4 regions of the Alteromonas gilva genome follow, and region 4 is predicted to be linked to each of the others. Evidence: predicted binding sites of a transcription regulator. Region 4 holds the regulator's gene; each other region holds the start of a gene.
The links. Region 4 encodes sigma-54, which starts transcription at its own class of promoters, with help from an activator protein. Its sites were predicted from a motif close to GTTGGCACGNNNNTNGNNT; they were not measured.

Region 1 (7,614 bases), 120 kb from region 4:
GAGCGGTATTGCCGAACAGCTCGACATCAGTTTTGCACAGGGGCAGCCGGTGGTTTTGGGGCAGCACCGTAATATTACCGAGATCATTGCCACCAATAAGCTCAAATGGAAACGCACACTGGCAATTGAAATTTCCTACGGTCTGGAAGGTTACAACGTCGTGTGTGAACTCATATTGCTCTTTACCGAGAATTCAATGACCACGATGAATTATAAGCTGGCTCACTTGTTGGAGGATTTTTAATGTCGAAAGACGCCCTCGATGATGTTCTTGAGTTTCATTGGATCATAGACATGCTGCAAACGGTGGATGTCGGCATTGTTGTATTAGACCGCCAGTTTCGGGTAAAAATGTGGAACGGCTTCATGGAAAGCCACAGCGGCATGCTGCCATCCGACGTGCGCGATAAAACCTTATTCAGCTTATTCCCCGATATTAACCCAGAGTGGTTTGGGCAAAAAGCCAAGCCGGTTTTCGAGCTGAAAACCCGCGCCTTTATGCTGTGGGAGCAACGCCCCTACCTGTTTAAATTTTCAAACTATCGTCCTATTACCGGCACCGAAGAGTTTATGTATCAGAATATCATTTTGTCTCCGTTGGTCTCAGCCACCGGCAAGGTCGAACATATCAGCATGATGATTTACGACATGACTGATATTGCCTCGGGTAAAAAGCAACTCGAAGCCTTGCAGGTATTGCAAAGCGAAGAAAGCGAGCGCGGTGGCTCGCCGTTCTGAAGATGCTGCTGCGTTTCTCGCTATAATGTGACGTATTTTTGCGACTAACCACCGCGCATTGCAGCAGCCCTGGCATTGGCCCACATTAACGACACTGTTCAGCCTGATTTTTAGTGCTCTGGTCTAAAGCGACTTTTCATTTATCGTTTTGCTCTCACAATATCGGTATGAAAAGTATGTGCAGAATTCTATTATTAGTGCTGTGTGTTGCTGGTAGCGCTGTATCGCAACCGGTGGCGGCGCACTATTCATGCGATGTAGACTTAAACTACGGCGTGGTGGTAGAGGGCGAGCGAATTCGTGTTCTCAAAGACTACTTCACCGTATATCAGATTAACCATCAGCAGCAACTGTTTGTTGGCGGCAACTGGCTCAAGCTGGATGATCAGCAAGCCCGTTTAGTCACCGACTATGCCACAGGCCTGCATGCCGTGATCCCGCAAGTAACCTTGCTGGCCACAACCGGTATAGATTTAGCCGCTGAGTCAGTTGAGCAAATGTTTACCTCACTATTGGGCAATGAACACGATAGTTACGAAAAGCTCAATGCGGCAATGAAACATATCAAAAAAATGGTGCGGGTGAAATTTCGTTATAAGCACACATTTTACTATCTTGGTCCAAGCTACATAGAAGAGCTTGAGGAGTTCGAAGACAATGAACTCATGGCGCCGTTATCGAAAACCTTAACCACCTCGGTAGGCAGTATACTCACCATGCTCGGCGCGATGGACTCCGACAGATTTGTTGTCGATGAAGTTGAAATGGCAACCATTAATGAGCGCCTGGCACACTACGCCGCCACGTCAGACTCAATAGGCCCGCCAGCGCTCACGACTTTGCCTGAAAAGGCCCGGTGGTATTGCGACTTTTTCGTCAAACTTGACGGCATGGAACAGCAAATGAAGCGCGCAATTCCGGAACTTGCCGAGATTGATCTCATCACCTTGCCTCAACATCAGGAGTCAAATTAAGCCATACGTAAACGCTACTTCAGTATTGACGAAACCGATTGAGAAACATTCACTGCGCCAACATGTATTTCGTGCATTACATTTTGCACCTGAGCAATTTTGTCGTTAGTTTCTTCTACGTTCCGCTTAACGCTTAGCATCTGCCCTGAAGCTGTTTGTGATAACTCTTTATTTTCGTTGACGACCAATTCTATTTCGACAGTGGACGAACTGGTGCGGCTGGCAAGTTGTCGCACTTCGTCTGCGACCACGGCAAAGCCGCGTCCCTGATCACCCGCTCTGGCAGCTTCAATTGCAGCATTAAGGGCAAGCAGGTTGGTTTGTTCAGCAATTGAGCGAATTGTTGAGACAATATTCTCAATTTTGTGCGATTGCTCGTTGAGCTTCTGCATCAGGCCGTTGGTAGTATCAACATCACGCATAGCATCTGTGGAGGCTGTCACTGACGTACGTAATAGCTCTGTACCCTGTTGCGCAATTTGGGCCGTTTCCTCTGCGGTGGCAAATGACAAGTCTGCCGCTTCAGCTATCAGTTGTTTTTCTTTAACCTGATGGGTAACGTTGCTGGCAAACTTCACCACTTTCGTTACGGTACCGTTGCTATCGAATATGGGGTTATAACTGGCTTCAAGCCAAATGCTGTCACCCTGGCTATTCTTACGTTCGTAAAGACCCTGAGCATAATTGCCTTTGCCAAGAGAGGCCCAAAAATTTGGATTTTCCCTCAGAAATTCTTCTGTGCAGAATAGTCGATGATGCTGTCCCTTAATTTGTTCGAGCCTGTAACCGACTGTTTCGAGGAAGTTCTGGTTAGCCTCAATTATGGTACCGTCAGGCATAAATTCAATTACCGCCATGGATTTATCCAACGCAGTACTGACGGCTTGTAAGCTTTCTTTTTCTACCACCTTTTGCGTGACGTCATAGGCAATTTTGAATACTGAACGCACGGAACCACGCTGATCTAATACCGGTATGTATGTCGCCTCCAGCCATACTATATCGCCATTGGCTTTCTTACGTTTAAAGGTTCGGCTTTGTTTTTCACCAGTATTGAGCTGCTGCCAGAATTGCTGATATTCGGGGGAGGATGCAGTATCACCAACGCAAAATATCCGGTGGTGTTCGCCGATAATATCATTTTTAGCGTAACCCATTAGCGACAAGAACTCATCGCTTGCGTTGATAATCGTGCCGTTGGGAGAAAACTCAATGCTCGCAACGTGTTGATTAATTGAATTAATTAATTGTTGCTGAAAGTCAATGACGTTTTGTTTTTCAGTCACCTGGACTTTATGTTTTGCTGCTGATACTAACACTAGTTATTCTCCAAAAATCAAATTGAAGAAACCATCTCTGTAATACTGTAAAGCTCTTCCCTGAAGATAACGATGCAATACTTGTGGCCTTCGTTATCTGCGGTTTCGAATTGTCCGAATCTTCAGTATGTAATTTGTTAATAGCGTCGCTCTACACCGCTTTCATTACAACATTCAGGACTGGCATAACTAAAAATAGCGCAATTATAAATTTTTACGTATTAACATTTAGTATGGTAAATGTGATGAGGGTGTCCTGAACAGGTGAATCAATATTCGAGACAGAGGACATGATTGAGCAGAGCACGCGCAAGGATTATATCCGCATACTGCTGTCGCATTTCGCAGCAGTATGCATGCCTCGTTGCGGCTCTATTGACAGACCGGGAGCGTCCGGTTTCGCAATATTGCCGCCTGGGCTATTACAGAGTGGCTTTAACTGCCGTGGCAAACGCGACGTGGAGTTTGTGATAGGCCGCTTCGTTGATAAAGTGAGGATATATGGTGTCACCCTCCCAGGTTTGCTCGTCGCTGTTAAACAGTTGAAAGACCGGGTCGCCGTGGTTGAGCGGTTGAAAATCCTTGTCTTGCAAAGCAGGGTGGATCATGGCTAAACGCTCTGAATCGCCGTCGAGCGGGTAGATAATGTTTTCGCCAAACCGAAATACCTCGCAGGCGGGCAGGCCAGGCACGTTTTGTTGATTGTATAAACCCACAAAATCCAAAACCGTTAATGCCATTTGGGCCGTGAGCGCGTAGGTGTCGGCGCGCAATAAGCCCTGGGGTTGGGCACCCACTTCTATCATAATACCGCGCTTACCAAGGGTGCACAGATAACCATGCTCGGCGGCAGGTTTCTCGTCTTCGACCAGTATATTCGCGGTTGGCATTTGTTGCTTTACGTATCGGGCCAACTGAGTGTGAAACTCATCGGTTTCGAGAATAATCAAAGTGGCGCCCATAGCGCTGGTCGTGTTGTGGATATCAATGAGTAAATCGATATTTGATGCGCCCTTTGGCCCCCATTGTTGATTAAGGGTGTGGGCAAGTTGCGCCTCAAGGCTTTCAGGTGTCTTACTTAATAGCGCCGGAGTGAACTGGCGGTTTAAGTCTTCTTCCACAAAACGGACATTGGCCTTCATCGCTGCTTTGTTTGCCAGGTAACAATCAATATTGAGCTTGCTGTAACCGGCGGGCAAACCAAAGCGTTGCCAGTTTTTAACGAGCTGAATACCACTTTGTTCGTTACCATGGGTTGCACCCACGAATGTAATATTACGGATCATGATTAATGCGTGCCTAATGTTTAAAAAAGTCGCTGTGCTGCTCACTGAGCATGGCTTCGATATCTTCAGGATCGATACCACTGTCCAGAGCAGAGTCTTGCACGGGCGTAGAGATGACTTTATCTTCGTCGGCCCATTCACCTAAATCTATGAGTTGGCATTTTTTACTGCAGAACGGGCGGTACTCACTGGCGGCAACCCATTCAACATCTTGCTGACATGTTGGACATTTTACTTTCATGATTAACACGCTGCTAATTCAAATTGGACATTTTGTTCGACGGAGCCAGACTGGCCGTCAGGTGGAGAATAATACATAAATCTAATGGCATACCGGTACTTATTTCCACTCAGCGTTGGAAAATAGTCAATATCGGTGGCGCAGCGAATGCGGACCAATTCGTTTTTCGCTTCAGAAACACCCTGATAAAAACCATTTGTTGCTTCAGTGCGCACAAAGGCCGCTCGTTCTCTTAAAAACGACAGGGCAATGCTGATGGCTTCCTCAGTGAGTGCGAAACACTCCGTCCATTGTTTAAGATCTTGCTGGCGCTGTGTAACAGGCCGGTTGATCCAATAGTGTAAGTTTGGCAAATCGAAACTACAGGTACCGCCGGGGATCGCAAAACGCTGTTTAATGCTGGCTAAAAATTTATCGTCGCGCAGCATAGCACTGATTTTTTTACTGCTTTTGAGTTTATCCCGCACGTTAATAATAGAGCGCAGGGTATGCTGTAAGGCGTCATTATCGATATTCGGTAGTTGCGACCAATGCACCAGGTTTTTTTCGTGGGCATCGAGATCTTTGAGAATATCAGTACGAATATCAATGCGCTCAAACAGGTCGAGCAGGGTAAAAAGTTGCTCAAAGAAATACAGCGCTAAACCCTCGTTCTGACCGGCTGCGCCCAGTTTAAGTTGGCTCATTAACTGCTCGATGCGCAGGTAGTTACGAACTTTTTCTTTCAAAGGGAATTCGTATACTGTGGAGTTAGACATTAAGTTCCTCTCAAATTATTCGTTCTAGACTACCAGTACGCCCTGAATTTTACCAATTGAATCAGCTGAGCAGCTCGACTTAACTGCGCTCGAATACTCAACACGAACACCTTTTAAACTGTTTGTAATTTAAGCCACCGAAAGCAAGAAGGAATTACATTGCTGCCCTGCAGATTTTACCTATAAATTATACAAGGCTTTGGGATTTATTTGAATAGTTATTAAATATCATTGGGTTAGCGTGTTGGAACAGAGGATGCATCATTCACTGTAGATTCATTAACCCAAAGGAGCTAACAATGGCTACTGCAAAATCTACAGGAAACGGTAAAGACAACCAAGGACATCCAATGACAGATAAATTGCAATCATCACTGCACGAATCGCTGGACACTATTGCTGAGAAGGCCGCGTCTGCAGAAGAATCGCTACGTAACTCCGCTTCAGCCTCGGCCGAAAATATGGCTGAACGCCGCCGTGCGGCGAAAGAAAAATGGTTAGGGTCAAGCGTACGTAACTACGCCGTTGAAAATCCGGTTGCGGCGGCGGGTATCACATTTGCAGCGGGTATGCTGGTCGCATCATTGCTCAAGAAAAGCAAATAGGATGACTAATCGCCCATGAGCAAATCAACGCATGGTAAGGACACGCAGCACACGTCTCAGCAGCGCCCCGATGGCGCTGCTGAGGCGCGTGCGTATGGGCAAGAGGCAGCCGGACAGAGGGCACAACCTACTGGTGACGCTCACTCGCGTGCGCAAAGCCCTGATGCCAATGCCACTGGTAAGGCCACGAGCGCCACTGACAAGGCCGCGAGCGGCAATGAATCGAGTGCCCAGTCGGGCACGGCCGGACAGGTCAAAGATGATATTTCGATACAGGAAGTCATTGATACTTTCAGCGACCTGATTGCAGCCAAAAAACTGCAATGGCAGGCCCAGTGGGCGCTCGTTGTGGCCGAGACGCGTTTGTTACGGCAGTCACTGTTCGTTACCGTGCTGGCCACCCTTGCAACTTTTGCTTTCTGCTTAGTGTGCTGGTTGATTGTTAATGTCGCTGCGGCAGTCATGCTGAGTAACTCAGGCATGCAACCGGCATTTGTGGCGCTGATACTCTTGGGAGTTAATGGTCTGCTAATGGGCGTGGCATGGCGCACTGCCAGATCGGCATTCAAGCACCTTACCCTTACGCCTCTCATTAACGCTGGCCGCGGCGAACCGGAATCACCCGGTTCAGCACGTGATGCACAAGCGCCAGAATCGCGACCTTAATCAGCGGGCGCTCAATGCCTGATAACGTGTGCACAGCGTTATTATCGACAGTCATCATCGCATCAACATCGAGTCAATAGAGCGAGGAAAACTATGACCAACCTGTTTCTACGTCAATCTTTGCAGCAGCGTGAGCACTGTGTTCATCAGTATCAGGAGCTTAAGGAGCTGGGCAAATATTGCCAGGAAGACGCAATCACCGCGTCAAAGTTATTACTTGCAACACCGCTGGGTTTGCTGGGAAGCTTCAGTGCCGGCGCCGTGCAGGGCTGGCACTCAGACGATCCCGAAAAGCGGCACAGAAAGCGTAAAGCGCTGTGGCGATTTGCCCGAATGTGGGTGCAGCAAACGTTGCTCTGAGTGAATTACGCTCACCTGGCGTCAGCTAACGCTATATAGCGCTGGTGGCAGGCTTCTACCTGTTGGCGTGTGAATGCGATATCGCCACTATTATCAATAATGTCATCGGCCGCGTCACGTCGTTCATTGCGGCTAACCTGTGACGCCATAATGCCCTTAATCACTGTTTCGCTGCTACCGTCGCGCCTGAGTGCCCGGCTCAGTTGCAAGGACTCAGAGCAATCCACTACGGCAATACGGTCTACCATGTGCTGCAGGTTATTCTCCAGTAACAGCGGCACCGCCAGAATAGCATAAGGCGCTGTCACAGCGTTTATCTGTGCTTGCATGGCAGTGCGAATGAGCGGATGCAGGCAACTGTTGAGCCATTGCTTTTCGCTGTCGTTGGTAAATACGCGCTGGCGCAGGGCGCTGCGATCGAGTTGACCCTCTGCGGTAAGTACGTCAGGACCAAAATGTGCGGCAATGGCTGCCAGTCCTGTCGAGCCGGGCGCCACTACCTGGCGGGCAATCACATCGGCGTCAATAATCGGCACGCCGAAGCTTGCGAAGGTGTCGCTGACCAGCGTTTTGCCCGAACCTATACCACCGGTTAAGCCCACAATTAAAGCCTTGTCAGCCACCGTGACTTACCCCATTATCCAGTTAAAGTAGGCGGTGGTGATGG
Region 2 (7,614 bases), on a different contig from region 4:
ATTACAATCCACGCAAGTATACTGACCGTACCATCGAACGGCGCAACCTGGTACTACGGGTACTGCTGGAAGCCAATGAGCTTACCCCTGAGCAATACGAAATGGCGGTTTCCCGTCCGCTGGGGATAGCCACTGGCGACAGTCTGGCTACGGGCAAGCATCCGGCCTTTATGGCGCAGGTGCGTAAAGAGCTGCAAACCATTTTGGCCGATCCTAATATTCGCGAGTCTGGCGTAAAAGTATTTACCACCCTGGATATCTACGCGCAGCGCCGGGCAGAGCAAGCTCTCACTACAACGCTGACACGCTTACAACAGCAGCGCAGCACTGAACTGGAGGCTGCAATGGTGATCTCGGATATCAGTAGCGGTGAGGTGCGGGCGTTAGTGGGCGGTAAGCAAGTAGGCTTTGCTGGCTTTAACCGGGCTCTGGATGCGGTGCGCCCGATTGGTTCGCTGGTAAAGCCGGCGGTATATTTAACCGCCCTTTCACAACCGGCATCATATAATCTGGCTACCCCACTAGAGGATAAGCCGCTGGCACTGGATGATGAACAAGGCGATACCTGGCGGCCGCAGAATTTTGATAAAACCTATCGTGGTACAGTGCCGTTAATCGACGCTTTGAGCTTATCGCTTAACGTGCCGACGGTGAATCTGGGGCTGGAAGTGGGCATCGATAATGTGGCCGCAACGCTGCGTGATTTAGGCGTAAAAAGAACAATCCCTCACGTGCCGGCACTTACCTTGGGGGCACTGGCACTGACCCCTTTTGAAACCAATCAGATGTACCAGACTATTGCTAATAACGGCGCATACCGACCGCTACACACGGTGGATGCCATTGTGAGTGTTAATAATCGGCTGATGTGGCAGCAGGAAGAATACGGTGAGCAACGGGTCAGCGAAGAATCTGCTTATTTGCTTAACTACGCGCTGTATAAGGTGGCTACCGAAGGCACCGCGAAAGCAATTGGCGCTAAGTTCAAAACGATTAATATGGCCGGTAAAACCGGCACCACGGATGATTACCGTGACAGTTGGTTTGCTGGCTTTGATCGCAATAATCTGGCCACAGTATGGGTGGGTAATGACGATAATGGCTCAACCGGGCTAACCGGTTCAACGGGAGCCCTGCCAGTATTTATGGCGTATCAGGCGCTGCAAGAGCCCAAATCATTATCACGCCGGTTTCCTGCTGGTCTGGGTATAGCTCATTTTGATGCAACAAGCGGTGTGGCCGTACGACCGGGTTGTCCGGACAGTGTAAGTGTACCGGCGGTTTTAGATGCGTTGCCCGTAGCCCAGCAGGACTGTACGGGGCCACGAACCAATCGATCTGAACAAACCAAAAAGAAAAAAACCTGGTGGGATCGACTTTTCGGGGGCGAATAAAAAAACTCAGGAGATTGCACCTTTGGTGCAATTCCTGAGAAGGGCACTACGGGAGTGTCCAGGGTACTAAAACCGTGCTACGTGAACGGGTGATTGCATCGCTAGTTAAGTAGCGAGTCACTGGTAAACAAATAACGAATACCGTTGATAATGCCTAAGGCAACAACGTAGGCCAGCACTGGGCCTAGCAATAACCAAATTAAGAAACTGTATGTGATCATAATCGTGAACCTCGCTGTTCATTTCGGGACACCAGAAAGCGGCGACAACTTTCCACCCTGTATCCAGTAAACGCTTGAAGCACTGATGTGTTTTGCGGCACTTCGAAGCTTGCTGTATTACTAAGTCGCTATAGGCTTAGCGATAGTTGTGCCAATCTCAAAATAAATTTTAAGTCATTGATTTTAAGTTATTTATCTTTTTTTGTGAGAGGAGAGAGGAAATGTTGTTGGAGTTCAATGACTATTATTTAGTGAAATTTGCAGTTTAGTGGCGAAAATAGCCACACTGCAGATAGTGCCTGCCGTGTGGCTGTGCTGACTTAAACGTGAGTTATTTGCGAAGCTTTGCTATGGCGGTCACTGCCAGCGCTACAATAACACCGGCGATTAATCCGGCGATACCGTCAAAGGCGATGCTCGCGAGCAAAGAGACCCCCGGGAGCCAGGCAATGACGCTCGCGGCCATATGATGTAAAAAACCAATACTGTGAGTAAGAATACCGCCACCGACCAAAAACATGGCAATCGTCCCTACCACTGACAGGACTTTCATAAGAATCGGCGCTGCCGACAACAAAAAGCGCCCGATCAGACGTTGTGCACTGTTATAGGAGCCGGTCAGCGATTTGCGCAATAAATACAACCCTAAGTCGTCCATTTTGACAATGCCTGCCACCAACCCGTAAACACCAACGGTGAAGGCAATACTTAAGCCGCTTAATACCAGGATTTGAGTGGTTAAATCGGCGCCCTGCAAACTGCCCAGAGTAATAACCACAATTTCGGCTGACAGGATAAAGTCGGTGCGGATTGCCCCTTTAATTTTGTCCTTTTCGAGTTGCACAATATCAACCGACGGGTCCGACAGGGTATCAAGTCTTGCAGCGGCGTCTGCGCTGGAGTCGGCGTGAGGAATAAAACGGTGAAGCAGCTTTTCGGCGCCCTCAAAGCACAGATAAAGGCCGCCTAACACTAATAAAATCGTAATCAGTACAGGCACAAAGGCACTGATAACCAGTGCTGCCGGTACCAGTATCAGCTTGTTAATGAATGACCCTTTGGCGACCGCCAGCACAACCGGAATTTCCCGATCGGGCTTGACCCCCTGCACCTGGTTCGCATTGAGAGCAAGATCGTCACCGAGTACGCCGGCGGTTTTCTTGGCGGCCATTTTCGACATCATAGCGACGTCGTCGAGCAAGGTGGCAATATCATCAATGAGTGCTAGTAAGTTGGCTCCGGCCACGGTCTGCTCCCTTATTGTTTAGGCTTATGCTGACGTTTATCGATGAACTGTTGAAATTCATTGCGTTGACTGCACTTTACATTGCCTCCTATTAGGCCCGCAACCATTGCCAGCTTACTATTGATACCTTTATCACAATTTATCTGGTATTCGCCAATTTGAGGTTCGGGTGGTACGTACTCACCAATGCGCAAATCCGGTGAGCTTATCTCAGTACGCCGTTGCCTGGCCTCCTCGGCCGCAAGGCTATTGAGTAAACGTTGTTGCTGGCGGGTGACCGCGGCGGCCACAGATTGTGTAATTGAGCGGCTGCTGGGGGCCGGGCTGTCTTCTGCCTGGGTCAGAATAGCGCCGGAAGAAATGGGTGTGGTGGGTTGTACTTGAGGCGTCGACTCGCTCTGCGTTGCAGTAGGGGGAACAGCATCCGGTGTTGCCGCATCGTTCGCTGGTGGAGTAGCTTGCCCGGCTGGCGCTGGTGCAACTGATGCGGGTTCAGAGGCTTGTGCTGGTTGCGGCGTGATGACTTTGGGCGTATATAAAATTGCCTGTACCGGGGCCTGAGTGACAACCTGTTCGGGCGGCGCAGGAAAGGCCAGCAGTGCAATGACCACGGCGTGCAACAGGGCTGAAATCACCACCATGCCAGCCAGATACTTGCGTTGTTGCGTTGTTCGCCTGGCAGGGGCGAAGAGCGGAGGCCCGGAAAAGGTTAAATCCATTTTTTTCATGCCAGATAGACTCACCGGCTAAAAAATAGTTCCCTGCGATAAATAGCCCAACTTTATAGATGAAATTAACTGGCACCAAGTTGGTGCAATATGTTGTGAGTGCATTTTTATGGTGCGAAAAAATGTAAGAAAATGCTACGAAAAACTTGTTACTTGTTGTTTATAAAGGGTTTTAACTTTTGGCACAGGTCTTGTTCTATTTACACTCGCATAACATGAACACTGGTAAGCAAACCACTATTTTGGGAGCAACACATGAAACTAGTCACAGCAATCATCAAGCCGTTTAAGCTGGATGATGTTCGTGAAGCCATTTCTGAGATCGGTATCGACGGTTTGACCGTGACCGAGGTGAAAGGCTTTGGACGTCAAAAAGGACATACCGAATTATACCGTGGAGCCGAATATCAAGTCGACTTCCTGCCTAAAGTTAAACTGGAGATTGCCGTTCAGGATGACCAGGTAGAACGTTTGGTTGAAGCCATCGTAGGTGCTGCGAAAACGGGCAAAATTGGTGACGGAAAGGTTTTTGTTTATGACCTTGAAGGTGCCGTTCGGATTCGCACAGGCGAAACAGATACCGACGCACTTTAATTAGCCGTCGACGAGAAATTTGCGGAGATAAGCATAATGGAAACAACTTTTGAATTAGGGTACGCATTAGATACCTTTTACTTTTTGATCTGTGGCGCACTGGTAATGTGGATGGCTGCAGGTTTTGCCATGCTGGAAGCAGGCCTTGTTCGTGCTAAAAACACCACTGAAATTCTGACCAAAAACATCGCTTTGTTCGCGATTGCCTGCACCATGTATATGATTTGTGGTTACGGCATCATGTATGGCGGCGGTGACTGGGCACCTTTCCTGGGCGGCATCATGGCTGACGGCGCAACAGGTGTTGCTGAAGATCCGGCAACTTATGCACCATCGGCTGACTTTTTCTTCCAGGTAGTATTCGTTGCCACGGCAATGTCTATTGTCTCGGGCGCAGTGGCTGAGCGTATGAAACTGTGGGCTTTCCTGGCCTTTGCAGTTGTTATGACCGGTTTCATCTACCCAATGGAAGGTGCCTGGACCTGGGGCGGTGCGTCTGTCTTTGGTATGTACACGCTGGGCGACCTGGGCTTCTCTGACTTTGCCGGTTCGGGTATCGTTCACATGGCCGGTGCGGCAGCTGCGTTAGCGGGTGTGCTGGTACTGGGCCCTCGTAAAGGTAAATACACTGCCGACGGTAAAATTAACGCGATTCCTGGCGCAAACCTGCCACTTGCTACACTGGGTACATTTATCCTGTGGATGGGTTGGTTTGGTTTCAACGGTGGTTCTGTGCTGGCGACAGCAACAGTGGAAAGCGCCAACTCAGTGGCAGTGGTCTTCATGAACACTAACGCTGCGGCAGCCGGTGGTTGTATTGCGGCACTGATTGTTGCTCGCATCATGTTTGGCAAAGCTGACCTGACCATGGCCCTTAACGGTGCACTGGCTGGTTTGGTTGCCATTACTGCCGAACCTTCTACACCAGAACCGCTGACAGCAACCTTATTCGGTGGCCTGGGTGGTATCCTGGTAGTATTCAGCATCGTTACGCTTGATAAGCTGAAAATCGATGATCCGGTAGGCGCGATTTCTGTTCACGGCGTGGTTGGTTTGTTAGGTCTGTTACTGGTACCAATCACTGGTGGCGCGACCTTTATGGGTCAAATCTACGGTGCACTGACCATCTTCGTATGGGTATTTGTTACCAGCCTGGTTGCCTGGTTAATCATCAAAGCAATTATCGGTGTACGGGTAACGGAAGAAGAAGAATTTGAAGGTGTTGACGTGAGCGAGTGTGGCCTTGAAGCCTATCCTGACTTCACCGGCGGCCGTTCATAATTCTTGAAGGTAAATTAATGATTAGGCAGCGATAACAATTTTAATAAGCCTATATCACTTCAACTCAGACCCCGCTTTGGCGGGGTTTTTTATATCTGTCATTTCATCGCCGTAAAAGTTGCCGGCCAACGGCGACTGCTGTGCACAATACTTCTCACTGCGATGAATAGCAGGTATGCTGGTACTTAAATTAAACAGGCAAAAAGACCAACAATGAAAATAGTCTGTAACGTATTGCTGCTCTTAGTATGCAGCACCCAATTGGCGGTAGCCTATGATCGTATTACTGGAGCGCCCTTCGCCAGCCGCTCTGAAGTGATCGCCAGCAATGGTATGGCCGCTACCAGCCAACCACTGGCCACACAGGTGGCACTGGATATTCTTAAACAAGGCGGCAATGCCGTGGATGCCGCTATCGCAGCAAATGCGATGCTTGGGTTAGTTGAGCCAACTGGCAGCGGTATCGGTGGTGACTTGTTTGCCATTGTATGGGACGCCAATACTAAGCAACTGTATGGCCTGAATGCCTCAGGGCGCTCGCCGCTATCGCTAACAAAAGATGAATTTACCCAACGCGGTCTGACTAAAATCCCCAGCTTTGGCCCTTTGCCGGTATCGGTACCAGGTGCTGTGGATGGCTGGTTTGAACTGCATAAAAAGTTTGGCAGCCTGCCAATGACCACGATATTGGCCCCTGCCATCGGTTATGCCAGAGAAGGATTTCCGATAAGTGAAGTGGTGGCGTATTACTGGCAAATGAATGTGGACAGAATTGGTCATTATCCGGGCTTTGCCGACGTATTTATGCCGGGTTGCAAGGTGCCGCGCAAAGGCGACATCTTTAAAAATCTAAGCCTTGCTGCCACCTACGAAAAAATCGCCACAGGTGGCCGGGATGCGTTTTATAAGGGTGATATTGCTCGAGCTATCGCGGCGTATATGAAAGAGCAGGGCGGCTTTTTATCGTATGACGATCTCGCGCAACACACCTCTGAGTGGGTCACGCCCGTGGCGGCTAACTATCGCGGTTACGACATATGGGAACTGCCGCCTAATGGGCAGGGCATTGCTGCACTACAAATATTAAATATCCTCGAACAATACGACATTGAGGGCATGGGCTTTGGCTCAGCCGACTATATTCACACCTTTGTTGAAGCTAAAAAACTGGCCTTTGAAGATCGCGCAAAATACTATGCCGACCCGGCCTTTAATGATATTCCGGTCACGCAGCTGATATCCAAGGAATACGCCAGTAAGCGTCGTAAGCTCATTGACCCTCAACAGGCAAGTAAACGCCTGGACGCCGGGGTTGTCGACGGTGATACTATTTATCTCACTGTGGCAGACAAAGACGGCAACATGGTGTCGTTGATTCAAAGTAATTACCGCGGCATGGGCTCAGGTATGACGCCGCCTGAATTAGGTTTTGTACTGCAAAATCGTGGCGAGCTGTTTACGCTGGAGCCGGGTCACAATAATGCGTACAAGCCCGGTAAACGCCCGTTTCATACGATTATTCCGGCCATGGTTACCCGTAACAGTAAACCCTGGCTGAGTTTTGGTGTAATGGGCGGCGCGACACAGCCACAAATGCACGCGCAAATTATTGTAAACCTGATTGATTTTGGTATGAATCTGCAGGAAGCGGGCGATGCCCCCCGGTTTATTCACGTTGGCTCGAGCAGCCCCACCGGTGGGTTAATGAAAGACGGTGGTGCCATTAGTCTGGAAAACGGCTTTGCGCCGGTACAGGTTCGCGAGCTAATGGAGAGAGGCCATCAGCTCCACAACATACTGGGCATTTACGGTGGCTATCAAGCCATTATGTATGATGCCGATAAGCAGATATACTATGGCGCATCGGAAAGTCGCAAAGATGGTCAGGCCGCGGGTTATTAACCACTACAACGACAATACAACGGGAAAATTATGCCGCAACCACAGTCACAACCGCAAAAAGGGATTTGCGCTGAGCCAAATTTGCATGCGCAGTATTTGTTGTTCAATGTGGTTGATGAAGATTGTCAGGCAGTAAGAGCAAAGTTAGGTCGGGTGCTGGAAGTACTTGACTACTACGACAACGAACACTACGAAGCCATGGTGTCGGGCGTTATTGCCATTGGTAGCCACTACTGGAGTGAGCTATA
Region 3 (7,614 bases), 440 kb from region 4:
TCCAGCGTTACACCCGGCTCAAATTTAAACATCCGGCTGTCGGCCATGTTTACATCAATAATCGATTGTGTGGTAACCACGGTTTCGCCTTCGGCTAACGCGTTGGGCTGAGTGACCTGTTGGTTTTCACTGATGGTCACAGTAAGACCACCATGGGTAATGGCCGCCGGCAACAACCTGACATCGCGGCCAATAACAATGGTGCCGGTGCGGCTATTCACCACCACCCTTGCCGGCGCATCAGCGGGGGTAAATTCAAAGTTCTCCAGAGTTGCTAAAAAGCCCACCCGCTGACCCGGATCGCGCGGCGCAGTGACGCGTACCGAGGCAGCATCCAGTGGTTCAGCAATCGCGTAGCCTTTTTCAGGCTGGGCGCCTAAACGTTCATTGATCACATCTGCCAGCGCTTTGGCTGTGGAGAAATCAGGATAATGTAAGTTCAGCGTTAAGCTGTCACCGCTGGCAAATCCGCTCGGCACCGCGCGTTCAACCAGCGCGCCATTAGCAATGCGTCCCACTGTTGGCGTATTGACAATAATTCGCGAGCCGTCGCCGCCCTGGGCGCCAAAACCACTCACCACCAGACTACCTTGCGCCACGGCGTAGATGTTGCCATCCACCCCTTTTAAAAACGTTTGCAGTAAGGTGCCACCTTGCAGGCTGCTCGCCTCACCCACCGACGATACGGTAACGTCTATAGTTTGCCCGGGTTTGATAAACGGCGGTAGCTCAGCATGCACAGCAACCGCTGCAACGTTTTTGATTTTGGGCTTAATGTTAGGATCGAGACTGATCCCAAAATTCGTCAGCATGGTCCGAAAGCTTTGCTCTGTAAACGGACTTTGCTCACCGGTGCCAGGTAACCCTACCACCAAACCATAGCCAATCAGTTGATTGCTTCTGACGCCTTGTATGCTGGCTACATCTTTAATCCGCTGAGCGTTTGCCAAAGGGCTGATTAACAGCGCACACAATACATAACTTAAAATAATACGCATCTTACAACTCCCTAGAGTGGCCACCACTCAGATGAAAAGAATTTCGTTAACCAGCCCTTTTCCTGGGAGCGGGAAAAACTGCCGGTGCCACTATATTGGATCCTGGCATTGGCAATACGAGTCGATAAAATTTCGTTTTCCGGCGAAATATCGGCGGCGCGAATAATGCCGGTTAAGCGGATGTATTCGTCACCATGATTAAGGGTGAGCCACTTTTCGCCGCGGATCACCAGATTTTGATTAGCCAGCACATCCACTACCGTTACCGAAATACTGCCATTTAAACTATTGCTCTGGTTAGCCTGAGCATCACCATTGAATTCATTGGAGGAGTTCAGGCCCAATTGGATTGATTCGTTGCCAATGTTCAGCGCATTGCCACCTAACCCGGTGATCGGCTGTACATCGACATTTGATTCTTTTGATGTTGTGGTACCTGCCGACTTCCTGGCATTGGTATTTTCGCTGAGGGTAACGGTAATAATGTCACCTACCCGGCGCGCGGTTACATCCGAATACAAACTATTGGCCATGTACGGACGAAACAAGCCGCCGTCCTCGACAATTTGTTCACGTGGCAGGTCAGGAATAACCGGCGCAAACGAAGGATCGTTGGCTTGCACGTGATCAGCGCCTGTGCTGGCACAGCCACCGACGATCAACAGTATTAAGGTAAACAGAACAAGACGTAACATGACATACCTACTATGTGTTATAGCTGCTGAATAACCTGGCCAAGCATTTGATCTACCGAAGAAATAACTTTTGAGTTCATCTCGTACAAACGCTGACTTTCAATCAGGTTGACCAGCTCTTCGGTGACATTAACGTTAGAAGTTTCTAACGTTCCCTGCGCCAGCGTGCCCAAGCCCTGCAGACCAGGAACGCCTTGCAGGGGAGCGCCAGACACAGCCGTTTCAACATACAAATTCTGACCAACGGGTTGTAAACCTGTCGGGTTTACAAAGTCGGTAATATTAAGCTGACCTAATACCTGGGGCTCAGCCTGACCACGTACTGAGGCAGACACTTCGCCATCCTGAGAAATGGTAATTTGCTGGGCATCTTCTGGTATGGCAATTTCAGGTTGCAGTAAAAATCCGGCACCAGGCGTAACTAACTGGCCTTGATCATTTAACGTGAACTGACCGTTGCGGGTATAGGCAATGGTGCCGTCAGGTTGCAATATTTCAAAAAAACCACGACCCTGTATAGACATATCCAGCGCATTATCCGTGGTAATCAGGTTGCCCTGCGTATGCGCTTTTTGGGTTGCCACGACCTTAGAGCCCGCACCAATCATCAATCCGGATGGTAACTCGGTATCGGCTGACGATCGCCCACCGGGCTGATTGATATTCTGATAAAGCAGATCTTCAAAGATCGCCCGGTCTTTTTTAAAACCCACCGTCGAGGCGTTGGCCAGATTATTTGACACCGTCGACACATCGGTCTGAGCGGCATCAAGGCCGGTTTTACTAATCCAAAGTGCTGGATGCATAGTAGTTTCTCCTCTGCCAGGGCAAGGTTGCCCGGGCTAAATTAGATAATTCTCAGCAGCATATTGCCGCGGGTATCCAGTGTATCGGCTTTCTTCATCATTTTGACTTGCAACTCATAATGGCGTTGCAGGCTGATCATGCTGACCATTTCATCGATGGCATTCACGTTTGAGCCTTCAAGCATGCCTGTCATCACCGACACGGTCTCGTCGGCAGGTGCCAGGATACCGTCCTTGCGGCGAAACAACCCATCGGTGCCGCGCTCCATGTCGCTGTATTCAGGCTTAACGAGTTTTAAGCGCCCCACTTCTTCACTAACGGCTTCCGGCGCTCCTTGAGGACGAATTGAGATAGTGCCATCGGAGGCGATGGTCAGGTTATCCAGCGGGACCGGCAAAAAGACCGGGCCGGCATCCCCCAGCACGACATTGCCGTGCACATCTTCCAGCACACCGTCAGGACCCAACTGAAAGTTACCGTTGCGACTGTAGGCCTCATTGCCCTGACCATCCTGAACGGCGAACCAGCCATCGCCCTGAATTGCCACATCCAGATCCCGGCCGGTTTGAATTAGCGGCCCGTCTTCGTAGTTATTGGTCGGACTTTCGGTCATGGCAAACACCCGGGTCGGCAAACCTTCGCCGTAGACCGGCATAGCTCTTGCCTGTTCCAGCTGTGCCTTGAAGCCTGTCGTTTGAGCGTTGGCCAGGTTATTAGCCCGCAGAGACGTGGCTAACAGGTCCTGTCCGGCGCCGCTACTGGCGATATAGAGTAATTTGTCCATGACTGCCTTTTGACGCTTAAGTTACATTTAACTTATTGTTGCAAACGGGGTGCCAAGTACGCTTAATACGCTCAACAAGTCAGGCCATAAAAGCGGGACATAAAAAAAGCCAGTCGTGATAAACGAACTGGCTTTTGAAAGTGTGGATTATAAGTAACCTAAAGCGCTTATCGAATACCCAGAATTGTCTGGTTAAGCTGGTTATTAATTTCTAACGCCCGCGAATTTGCCTGGAAATTACGCTGGGCAATAATAAGGTCAATCAGTTCAGTAGTGAGGTTCACGTTGGCTTGTTCTAACGCCGAAGAGTTAATTTCGCCAAAGGTACCGGTGGTCGCTTCACCTGCCAGCGCCTCACCCGACTCTATTGATTCTTTCCACTGGGTATTGCTTTTCTGGGTAAGCCCCTGCTCATTGGAGAATCGCGCCAGGGCAACACGTACCACGGGCTCTGATGTACCATTAGAGAACGTTGCTCGTACCAGGCCGTCAGGGCCAATATCAACCCCGGTCAGGCGTCCCACCGGTAAACCATCCTGCTCCAGAGAGGTAACTTCAAAGGCAGAGGCGTACTGGGTTGGCTCATTGACCGTTTGACCGGTCGGGTCGAGGTTAAAATCTATGGTAATTTGCTGATCCTGATCAGCACCGCCACCAAGCGCATTCGCACCGTTACCGCCGGCGTCCAAGCCGAGAATTTCGGTTTGAATGGTTGCCGGTGATTGACTGATAAAGTCGCCGCTGGTATTAAAATTTAGTGATGCTGACGTCCACGGCACTGCCGGGCCGGTTGGGTTCGCCGGATCCGCTCTGGTCACCCCAAGATCGTTACCGCCGTTAATATTGACGGGGGTATCATCCACCGTGGCATACATCTGCCAGCGGTTGGGGTTATTGGTTAAATCCGTGTTGTCCTTCACATAGTAGTAAGTCATGATGTGACTTTCACCGAGTGAATCGTACACTGTTACAGAGGTAGCTGCATTGTAGGTCAGTGTATCGTTAGGATCGAAGTTTGCCGGATTGAGCGCTTCATCGTTGGCCGGTAAATTCATTCGCATCGTGACTTCCCGGGTGGGTTGCGGAGAGCCTGATGAATCGGGGATCCGCACCGGTACCGTGGTGCTTAACGCAACCGACGAGCTAGTACCGTCTGGGTTAACAGGAAAGCCTAACAGATGGTCACCAGCGGTATTTACCACAAAATTATTTTCGTCCAGCTTAAACTGCCCGGCACGGGTGAATGACGTATCCCGTGAAGTAAGATCCGGCACTGTCGCAAAAAAACCGTTGCCGGTAATAGCCAAATCGAGCGAGGTATTGGTAAATTGCAAACTTCCCTGGGTAAACTGTTGCGCGACTTCCTGAGTTAATACCCCATCACCCACTTTGGTTTTACCGCCCGCCAGCAAAGACGCTGCGTACACGTCACCGAATTCGGCTCGGGATTCTTTAAACCCCACAGTATTCACGTTAGCAATATTGTTTGCTGTGGTATCTAAGTCTTTTTGTGCGGCAGCGACGCCACTGAGTGCAATATTAAAAGACATTTGCTTTTCTCCTGTTAACTGCCGATCTGAATAACGTCGTTCAGATTAATACTGACGTCGCCATCTAAATTCAAAATAATACCCTGATTACTGCCAGCCAGGCTGACACTGCTCACGTGACGATTGATGGCTGTTGATAACGCAACCCCTTCACCATTCGCTTTACCGTTCGCACTAACCACGTAATTGCCGGGCGGCATAGGATTGCCGTTTTTGTCAGTACCATCCCAGTTAAACTCGATGTTACCTTCGCCCTGGGTGCCCGCATTGATAGTTTTAACAATTTCACCGTTACCATTGGTGATGGTAATTTCCATATCCTGAACAGTTTTATCGTTTACCACAAAGCCGGAAATGCCTGCCCCTTCACTGCTCATATAGCCTATATTGGCCTCAACCAATACATCCTGACCAATTAAACCAGACGCTTGCAGTGCCTGATTAGACGTCATGGACGTAGCAAAACTCGCGAACTTGTCGTTGAGTTTGTTGATACCTTCCGCGGTCGTAAACTGGGTCATTTGTGAGACCATCTGATCATTGTCAACTGGCTTGGTTGGATCCTGATTGGCTAACTGTTCGGTCAGCAATGCAAAGAAATCTTCCTGGGACAGTTGGTTCTCTGATCCGTCGGCAACTTTTACTTTCTCTTCCTTCCAGTAAAGGTCGTCGGTGAGTCCGGGGGTACTGTTAATTGTGTTCACACTCGTTTCCTCATAAACCCGCTGTTACTGACCCTGACCAAGCATCATTACGCGTCGGAATATACGTTTGGTAGTATCAGCGACCTGCACGTTGGTTTCATATGCTTTAGACGCCGACATCATGTCAGCCATTTCTTCAACAATATTCACGTTTGGCTTATAGATATAGCCGTTTTCGTCAGCCATTGGGTTGTGCGGCGCGTACTCAATTTGCAGAGGACGGTTACTTTCAACAATCCCCAGCACATTGACTTCTGCCCCTTTGCTTTTACTGTCTGAGGTAGCCCGATTAAGCTCAGCGGCAAATACGGCGTGACGTGCACGGTAGGTTTCGCTTTCGCTGCTACTTACCGAGTTGGCGTTGGCGATATTACTCGCAGTCGTATTCAAACGTACGCTTTCTGCATGCATACCCGACGCTGAAATAGACATAACATCAAATAAACTCATTGACCCTGACCTCCGCTTATCGCTTTCTTCATGCCTTTAATTTTGCCAGTCAAAAACTGCAGCGTGGCCTGATAGCGCATACCTGTATCTAAAAATTGGTTACGTTCGCGTTGAACTTCAACGGTATTACCGTCGCCGGTGTCTGGCTGCGATGGAATACGAAAGCCGATTTCCGTTGCGGAAACTATTGTCCCGCTCAGGTGTTTATCGTGAGTTCGCGTCATCGACTGTCCGGAAGAATGTTGAGCTCTCGCCATGGCTTGCTGGAAATCAATACCCCTTGCTTTGTAGCCAGGTGTATTTGCATTCGCCAGGTTGCCTGATATGACTTCCATTTTATCTGCGCGCACCTGCAGCGCATTCTTATGGAAACCTGTCAACTTATCTAAATTTATTGCCATGCGACTTCTCCTCTAACGACAAGAGAAGAAGCAAGTGAAGTGCCAATTAGCTGTAAGATGCTATTTTTGATTCAAAAGACTTCTCAAGCATATGTTTTTGCTAGTCTTTTTTGGCGTAATACAAGCCTGGGTTGCATTTGACCATGCGGTAACAATCGGCCGCAGAGGCGACAGATTCTGAGGCGCCGAGGAATAGAATGCCGCCTGGATTCAATTGAGCGGCAATTTGTTGCAGTATTTTTTGTTTCAGTTCTGTCGAAAAGTAAATCAATACATTGCGGCAAAACACAATATCAAACTTACCTAGCGAAGAATAACTGTGCAGCAGGTTAATACTTCGGAAATTCACCATACGACGTACTTCTGGCTTTATTTGCAGTAAGCCATCGGTATGGGGGTTAAAATAGCGCTGACGACGCTCAGCTGAAAGCCCACGCGCCAGGGACAGTTCATCATAGGTGCCTTGTTCGCATCGCTTGAGCATATTACTCGATAAGTCAGTCGCCAGGATCTCTACCGACAATGACGCTGCACTGGGGTTTTGACGCTGATACTCCAATACTGACATGGCAATGGAATAGGGCTCTTGTCCGGACGAACAGGCAGCACTCCAGATGCGTAAACGCCGCTGGCGGCTGGCATGCTCAGGTAACAGTTGCTTGATCAGAAGCTCAAAGGGATAGCCGTCACGAAACCAGAGTGTTTCATTGGTCGTCATGGCGTCTATCACCTGCTGCAGCAACGTTCGGTCACGTCCCGATATCGACTGGCTCAATAACTCATCGATACTCTTATACTGACGCTCGTGCAGCAGACCACCGAGACGACTGCGTACCAAATACTGCTTATTATCACCAAGCACAATGCCGCATTGTCGCTCAAGAAAGTCCCGGAATTGACGGTAAACGTCCGGTGACACATCCTTATTAATCAACCCTGTGATGCTCCGTTATATTACTCATCCGGCCCCAACCACTTTTGTACCGCCGAAGCCAGTTCATCGGGATGGAACTTTGCAATAAAGTCGTCTGCGCCGACCTTTTTCACCATTGCCTGGTTAAATACACCGCTCAGTGATGTATGTAAAACCACATGCAATTTTTGTAGTTCCGGGGTATTTTTAATTTCAGCGGTTAGCGTATACCCATCCATTTCGGGCATTTCAATGTCCGACACCAAAACGCCAACTTTATCGGTTACATCGCCGGTCTCCGCTGCGATTTCT
Region 4 (7,614 bases):
ACCGAAAAAGTTACAATTTATATCATGGCAATTACGACCTGTAGCCGCTGTGCTTAGAGCCTGTGGGGCATTATCCCCGAAAAGAACGCTAAGGTCCGTTACAAATAGCGAAGTTCACCGTTCTACGCTGTAGAATCATTACCTGGCGAGCCACTTTTTCGGCTGCAAAATACGCTTATTGCTTACATTTTTGCATTTTATCATAGTAGAACTAAATTACATACATTCATGTAGGTATAATTAATAACGAATTGTTTGCTAAAAACAAAATATAAAAACAGGCCTGCATCCCTTTGCTAATCAGGGTCACATAACGCACAGTAAAGCGATTTCCTGAGTACCGTCCCGGATCGCCAACTTGGATCACTAACTTGGATCGCCAGCCTGGATCGCCCATCCGGCGCATCAGCCAGTCATATTCGGCTCGCCTATGCGTAAACTAGCAAAACGTGCTGTCTGAATTAACGTTACCGTGACGCTGAAAGATAAGACCGGACGTTTCGAAATTTATTCACAGTTAGAGGCTGTTAACCTCCATAGCGCTGTATTCTGATAATGTTGGCACAACACCTATTCATAAACGGTACTGACTTCGAAAGGATCAACCAGCAATTATAATTGTCTCAAGCAAAACATAGGAATACGCGTGTTTTTTTGCGAGAATACGACTTTCCCAAGCAAGCAGGTTCTTTAGTGATATTACAAGTTGCTATTTTTCTGGCAGGGCTGGCCGTATTGAGCTGGAGTGCCGACAAGTTCGTTTATGGGGCATCAGCGTTGGCCAAGAATATTGGCATATCGCCGATGATGATCGGTCTTACCATCGTTGCCATGGGCTCTTCGGCGCCGGAAATTGTCGTCTCAGCCGTCGCGTCTATTAACGGCAATCCTGATACCGCTGTAGGCAATGCACTTGGTTCCAATATTACCAATATCGCACTGGTGTTAGGCATCACCGCTCTGGTTAAACCCTTGCTCATTTCCTCAACGACACTTAAACGCGAATTTCCTGTATTGTTGGTGATTAACCTGATAGCCGTTTATTTTCTGCACGACAGTAAGCTTACCTCCGTAGAGGGGATTATTCTGCTCCTGTTGTTTATTTTTGTGCTGGCGGGTATGGCCTGGCTTTCCTTATTGGTAGATAAAGGCGACCCACTGGCAAACGAAGCCAGTGATGAAATTCCAACTCAGGTTGAAAACGGCGTGGCCGTGATGTGGATAGGCGCAGGTCTGGTACTGCTGCCGCTGAGTGCCCAGTTTATGGTCGACTCTGCAGTACATATCGCACAATATTTTGGTATTAGTGACTTGGTTATTGGCTTAACCATAATCGCGCTTGGTACCAGTTTACCCGAGCTTGCCGCAAGCGTTGCCGGTGTTTTAAAAGGCGAGCATGATCTTGCCCTTGGTAATGTTGTAGGCTCGAACATATTTAATTTGCTGGCGGTGCTTGGCATGCCCGGGCTGATTTCTCCCGGACTACTCGATGTGAATGCCGCTGAGCGAGACTCGCTGGTGATGCTCGGACTCACTTTATTGCTGTTACTATTTAGCTTTAATTTCCGTGGTACACGGTGTATCAATCGCGTGGAAGCAACCATTTTGGTGGCGTGTTTCCTTGCTTATCAGTACTGGTTATTTGCCTGATGAAACCACAACAACCCACTTCTTTTATCGCCTCAGCCCAGCGCGTAGTGAATATTGAGCTCGCCGCTATCGCTGCGCTGAATGACAAATTTGATGATAACTTCACCCAGGCGTGTAATTTATTACTCAACTGCGAAGGCAAGGTCGTGGTATGCGGCATGGGTAAATCCGGTCATGTGGGCAATAAAATCGCCGCAACCCTGGCCAGTACCGGTACGCCGGCTTTTTTTATGCATCCGGGAGAAGCCAATCATGGCGATCTGGGGATGCTGGGCAAAAAAGATATTCTGCTGGCGATCTCTAATTCTGGTGAAACGGTGGAGCTACTTAACTTGCTGCCGGTGGTAAAACGCCTCAATGTACCTGTAATAGCCATGACCAATCGCATTAACAGTACTCTGGGTAAACATGCCGACGTGGTGCTTGATATTGGTGTCGAACAGGAAGCCTGTTCACTCGGCTTAGCGCCGACAACCAGCACCACAGTGACTCTGGTGTTAGGAGATGCACTGGCGGTAGCCTTGCTGGATGCCAACGGATTTACCTCAGATGATTTTGCGTTGTCCCATCCGGGCGGCAGCTTGGGCCGCAAACTGCTGCTTACGGTGGCCGATATCATGCTTAGGGGCGATGAAATCCCCTTAATACATGAACACGCGACGGTTTCTGATGCTTTACTGGAGATATCCAAAAAAGGGCTTGGACTTACTGGTATAGTAAACCAGCAGGGTGAATTATCCGGCGTCTTCAGCGACGGAGACTTACGCCGTTTACTCGACGCCAGAGTCGATATCCATGGGACCCGCGTTCATGACGTTATGACCCGCGGCTGTAAAACCTCGCGGCAGGAAGATTTAGCTGTTGCCGCATTAAACCTCATGGAAAATCATAAAATCAGTGCACTGTTAGTAGTCGATGACAAGATGCACCCTGTAGGGGCCTTTAATATGCATATGCTACTCAAAGCCGGAGTACTGTAATGACGACCGTCACAACCCTGTACGATGTATTACCAGAAAGCTTGTATAACCAACTGCGCAACATTGCGTTGCTGGTGTGTGATGTCGACGGGGTTTTTTCCGACGGTCGGATTTACCTGGGTAATCAGGGCGAAGAACTAAAAGCATTTCATACCCGAGACGGATACGGCGTTAAAGCGCTGGTAAACAGCGGCATTGACGTGGCCGTGATCACCGGACGCCGTTCGCAAATTGTTGCCGAACGTATGCAAGCTCTCAAGGTTAAACATATTATTCAGGGTGAGGAAAACAAAGCCGACGCTTTGGCAGCCCTGCTCAACACTCTGCAGTTAACGCCGGCGCAAGTTGCAGCGGTAGGTGATGATATGCCTGACACCGGTATGTATGCGCACAGTGCAGTGAACATTGCCGTAAAGGATGCACATCCAGCCGTGTTACAGCAGGCCAACTGGATTACCACTCAACGCGGCGGGTTTGGCGCAGTGCGTGAAATTTGCGATACCCTGCTACAAGCTAACGATGCGCTGGACGGCATACAGGGAAGCAGTGTATGAGTAGACTCGGTCTCATTATTGCTGGCTTATTTATTCTTGCGGCATCGCTCTACTTACCGACATTTTTAACCGAAGAGCCGGTTGTATTGCCCGATCAGGACGTGTTAGCGCTGTCGCCGACGTATAAGGCGCGCAATCTCACAACCACATTATTTAATGAGGAAGGACTGCGTATCCATCAGGTATTTTCTTCATCTATGGAAAACTACGAACAATTGGGTTTTATATTGTTCCAAAAGCCGCAGTATACTGTTTATCAGGATGCTGACGAGCCGCCCTGGCAGGTCGTCGCGGCAGAAGGCACCTTGTATGACAATAATGTGATTCAACTCGAAAAGAACGTTGATATTGTCAGTCAAAATCCGGCTGATTTTGTTCAGCGGGTCACCACGGACTACCTGGAAATCGATTTGGATACCCAAACCATGGTGTCAGAGGCCAGCGTAGAAATATCCGGCCCTAACTTCATCATATTAAGTAACGGGTTACGCGCTAACCTGAAACATAAAACTTATGAGTTAAATGATCATGTGCAAACGACTTATCAACCTGCTAACTAGTGCATTATTAGTGCTTTCACCTGCACTGGTGCTAGCCAAACAATCAGACTTTTCGCAAAACTTAGAAGTGAAATCAGAATCGCAATTTATGGACGGCAAACTTAAGAAAACCGTTCTGGTTGATAATGTCCAAATTACTCAGGGTACGTTAAACATTCGCGCCGATCGGCTCGAAATTGAGGGTGAGCAAGGCAAAGGTAAAGAAATATTCATTGCCACAGGACGTCCGGCGTATTACAGCCAGCAACTGGATGATGGCAAAGTGGTGGAAGCTGAGGCGTTTGAAATACGCTATGAAGTAGCAAATCGAACTATCTCACTCACAGGACAGGCAAAGCTGAATCAAAATGCCCGTACCATGACCGCTGAATCGATTACCTACGATATGGAAAAAGAACAGTTTAAGGCTACCGGGTCTGACGATGGTGACGGCCGCGTTACCACGATTTACAGTATGGAACCCGATGACAGTGCGGCCAAAAAAACCGACAATGATGAACAGGATGACGATAACGAATGACCACCCTGACCGCCAAACATTTAGCCAAGTCGTATAAAAGTCGTCAGGTAGTTCGCGACGTTAGCGTTGAGGTATCGACCGGGCAGATTGTGGGCTTGCTGGGGCCTAATGGCGCCGGTAAAACCACCACCTTTTACATGATCGTGGGCTTGGTACCGCTGGATAAAGGCGACATTCGCATTGATGACATGGATTTAACCCGTCAGCCCATGCATGAGCGCGCCCGTCACGGCATAGGCTACCTGCCTCAGGAAGCGTCCATATTCCGCAAGTTAAGTGTTTTTGATAATATTATGGCGATATTACAAACACGCAAAGGCCTGAGTTCGGAACAGCGATTAAATGAAGCCAATGCCCTACTTGATGAATTCAATATTAACCATATACGTAATAGTACCGGCATGAGTTTGTCAGGTGGTGAGCGCCGTCGCGTTGAGATTGCCCGGGCACTGGCAGCGAACCCCAAATTTATTTTGCTGGATGAACCCTTTGCGGGTGTTGACCCAATTTCGGTTAATGATATAAAGAAGATAATTCAACATCTTCGTGACCGTGGGATCGGCATTTTGATTACCGACCACAACGTCAGGGAAACCCTGGATGTTTGTGAGATGGCTTATATTGTCAGCCAGGGAGAACTGATTGCTCAGGGTAGCGCAGAACAGGTGTTGAGCAATCAAAAAGTGAAGGATGTATACCTGGGTGAGCAATTCAGGCTATAGTTAGGGACAGGCTGCCAAACAATAACGTGACAACCACCATTGTCCATTTCAATAACAAGCAAGGCGTTAAGAATAGAAGTAGATGAAACCATCTTTACAGCTTAAATTTAGTCAACAACTCACTATGACGCCACAGTTGCAGCAGGCCATTAAACTGCTGCAGCTTTCTACACTGGATCTTCAGCAAGAAATTCAGGAAGCGCTGGATGCTAATCCTCTGCTTGAAATCGAGGACAACAGCGACAACGATATCGTCGAGACCAGTAAACTCGATGCTGAAGCTGATGCAGCGGCAACTGCCACCAGCGATAATAATTTAGACTCCAACGAAGCGCTGGAAAAAAACGAACTGCCTGACGAGCTGCCTATCGACAGTACCTGGGATGAATATTATTCAGCATCGTCGGCACCGGCACCTGGCCCTTCCTCGTCAGACGACGATCAGGTTTTTCAGGGCGAAACCACCGATGACATCCAGGCTCATTTATTGTGGCAAATGCGCCTGACGCCATTCAGTGAAATCGACCGTGCTATTGCTATCGCGATTATTGATTCGATAGATGAGTCAGGATATTTAACCGTTTCAGTTGAAGATATTCTCAACAGCGTCAATACTGATGATATGGAAGAGCCCGTTGAGGAAGACGAAGTTGAATGTGTCCTTAAGCGCATTCAGATGTTTGACCCCATCGGCTCCGGTTCACGTACCCCGCAGGAGTGTCTACTGGTTCAGCTTAAACAATTTGCGCCGGATACGCCTTGGCTAAACGAAGCAAAAACATTGATAGAAGATTACGCCGATCTGTTGAGCAGCAAGGACTACCGCACACTCATGCGTAAGTCGCGGCTCAAAGAAGATGATCTGCGAGAAGCCATGCGTTTGCTACAAACACTTAATCCGCGTCCTGGCAGTGCGTTGATTACCCAGGAACCTGAGTATGTCATTCCTGATGTCTCGGTTAGCAAGAAAAAGGGCCGCTGGGTGGTAGAACTCAACCCGGATAGTCTGCCTAAACTGAGCGTTAATCAACAGTATGCGGCAATGAGTCGTCAGTCGAGAAATAGCGCTGACTCACAGTTTATCCGCTCGCACATGCAAGAGGCTAAATGGTTCATAAAGAGCCTGGAGTCACGCAACGACACACTGCTTAAAGTTGCTAACTGTATTGTGCAGCAACAAATGGGCTTCTTTGAGCATGGCCCTGAAATGATGAAACCAATGGTGCTCAATGACGTAGCTGAAATGGTTGATATGCATGAATCAACCATATCACGGGTGACCACGCAGAAATATATGCATACCCCACGCGGTATTTTTGAGCTTAAATACTTTTTCTCAAGTCACGTAGCGACTGAATCGGGCGGCGAATGCTCATCTACCGCTATTCGTGCGTTAATAAAAAAATTGGTTGCTGCGGAAAAACCCAGCAAACCTTTAAGCGACAGTAAAATTGCCCAATTGTTGGCTGATCAAGGTATTAAAGTTGCTCGGCGAACAATAGCAAAATACCGGGAATCACTTTCGATTCCACCGTCTAACCAACGCAAGAGCCTTATCTAGGCAGAAATATAAGGAAGACGAACTATGCAAATTAATCTTACAGGTCATCACGTTGAGATTACCGATTCTTTGCGTAACTATGTTGATACTAAATTTAGCAAACTGGAGCGTCATTTTGACCACATTTCAAATGTCCATGTGATATTGAATGTGGAAAAACTGAATCAAAAAGCTGAGGCCACCATGCATTTAAGCGGTGCTGAAGTATTTGCGTCGTCAGAAAACTTAGATATGTATGCAGCGATCGACGCTATGGTAGACAAGCTTGATCGTCAGGTCATTAAGCATAAGGAAAAGCTCAAAAAGCACTAGGCCCCTAACCCTATGAATATAGAAGCCTTAGTTAGCCTGGATCGCACTGAATGTGCGGTCCAGTGCAACAGTAAAAAACGCATACTCGAAATTATTAGCACAATTGCTGCACAAGCCAATCCGGAAATCCAAAAGGACGAGGCCCTCACAGCGCTGTTGGCTCGCGAAAAAATGGGCAGCACGGGCATCGGCAATGGCATTGCACTGCCACACGGACGGCTGGCCGGCCTTTCAGAAATTACCGCCGTTGTGGTAACCACCAAACCGTCTATTGCATTCGATGCGATAGATGACAAACCTGTCGACATCTTTTTTTCTATATTAGTGCCAGAGAACCAAACTGAAGGACACTTGCAGACACTGGCAACAATTGCCGGTAAACTGAGTCAAAAATCCATCGTAAAGACTATTCGGAACGCCGAAACGAAGGAACAAGTTATTGCAGCGCTGTGCGACAACACCGCCCAGTAAACAGTAATACCACAAGGAGTCTGACAGTTCATGAAGCTTATCATTATCAGTGGTCGTTCGGGCTCGGGGAAGTCCGTTGCGCTGCGCGCACTGGAAGATCTCGGTTATTACTGCGTTGACAACATCCCGGTTAACCTGCTGCCGACCCTGACCCACACGGTAGCCGATGAATACGATCAAGTCGCTGTCAGCATTGATGTGCGCAACCTGCCAAAAGAGCCTGAGGATCTGGTTGAAATCCTCGATTATCTGCCCTCATCCTGGGCTATGACTATCGTTTATCT

Region 1: a site for sigma-54 is predicted at 5,560-5,578, ahead of OIK42_RS05280 (DUF883 domain-containing protein). Genes of this name have one in related genera too.
Region 2: a site for sigma-54 is predicted at 3,768-3,786, ahead of glnK (P-II family nitrogen regulator). Genes of this name have one in related genera too.
Region 3: a site for sigma-54 is predicted at 3,323-3,341, ahead of flgF (flagellar basal-body rod protein FlgF). Genes of this name have one in related genera too.

What each region holds. Positions count from the first base shown of each region.
Region 1 is NZ_JAQQXP010000001.1:1,178,951-1,186,564, forward strand. It holds gene OIK42_RS05245 (response regulator) at 1-244, shown strand, start outside; gene OIK42_RS05250 (PAS domain-containing protein) at 244-738, shown strand; gene OIK42_RS05255 (DUF2884 family protein) at 915-1,712, shown strand; gene OIK42_RS20455 (methyl-accepting chemotaxis protein) at 1,727-2,134, opposite strand; partial or broken gene OIK42_RS20460 (PAS domain-containing protein) at 2,258-3,031, opposite strand; gene OIK42_RS05265 (aspartoacylase) at 3,454-4,317, opposite strand; gene yacG (DNA gyrase inhibitor YacG) at 4,331-4,558, opposite strand; gene zapD (cell division protein ZapD) at 4,561-5,316, opposite strand; gene OIK42_RS05280 (DUF883 domain-containing protein) at 5,616-5,921, shown strand; gene OIK42_RS05285 (hypothetical protein) at 5,937-6,587, shown strand; gene OIK42_RS05290 (hypothetical protein) at 6,681-6,947, shown strand; gene coaE (dephospho-CoA kinase) at 6,959-7,570, opposite strand; gene OIK42_RS05300 (prepilin peptidase) at 7,577-7,614, opposite strand, start outside.
Region 2 is NZ_JAQQXP010000002.1:335,602-343,215, forward strand. It holds gene mrcB (penicillin-binding protein 1B) at 1-1,394, shown strand, start outside; gene OIK42_RS15135 (DUF808 domain-containing protein) at 1,947-2,861, opposite strand; gene OIK42_RS15140 (hypothetical protein) at 2,873-3,589, opposite strand; gene glnK (P-II family nitrogen regulator) at 3,845-4,183, shown strand; gene amtB (ammonium transporter AmtB) at 4,220-5,464, shown strand; gene ggt (gamma-glutamyltransferase) at 5,678-7,366, shown strand; gene OIK42_RS15160 (Dyp-type peroxidase) at 7,397-7,614, shown strand, end outside.
Region 3 is NZ_JAQQXP010000001.1:1,505,619-1,513,232, reverse strand. It holds gene OIK42_RS06650 (flagellar basal body P-ring protein FlgI) at 1-998, opposite strand, end outside; gene flgH (flagellar basal body L-ring protein FlgH) at 1,010-1,693, opposite strand; gene flgG (flagellar basal-body rod protein FlgG) at 1,711-2,499, opposite strand; gene flgF (flagellar basal-body rod protein FlgF) at 2,541-3,284, opposite strand; gene flgE (flagellar hook protein FlgE) at 3,452-4,834, opposite strand; gene OIK42_RS06625 (flagellar hook assembly protein FlgD) at 4,849-5,538, opposite strand; gene flgC (flagellar basal body rod protein FlgC) at 5,563-5,988, opposite strand; gene flgB (flagellar basal body rod protein FlgB) at 5,985-6,389, opposite strand; gene OIK42_RS06610 (CheR family methyltransferase) at 6,490-7,323, opposite strand; gene OIK42_RS06605 (chemotaxis protein CheV) at 7,344-7,614, opposite strand, start outside.
Region 4 is NZ_JAQQXP010000001.1:1,063,093-1,070,706, reverse strand. It holds gene OIK42_RS04735 (calcium/sodium antiporter) at 694-1,650, shown strand; gene OIK42_RS04730 (KpsF/GutQ family sugar-phosphate isomerase) at 1,650-2,630, shown strand; gene kdsC (3-deoxy-manno-octulosonate-8-phosphatase KdsC) at 2,630-3,184, shown strand; gene lptC (LPS export ABC transporter periplasmic protein LptC) at 3,181-3,744, shown strand; gene lptA (lipopolysaccharide transport periplasmic protein LptA) at 3,713-4,264, shown strand; gene lptB (LPS export ABC transporter ATP-binding protein) at 4,261-4,986, shown strand; gene OIK42_RS04705 (RNA polymerase factor sigma-54) at 5,069-6,547, shown strand; gene hpf (ribosome hibernation promoting factor) at 6,572-6,859, shown strand; gene ptsN (PTS IIA-like nitrogen regulatory protein PtsN) at 6,872-7,330, shown strand; gene rapZ (RNase adapter RapZ) at 7,361-7,614, shown strand, end outside.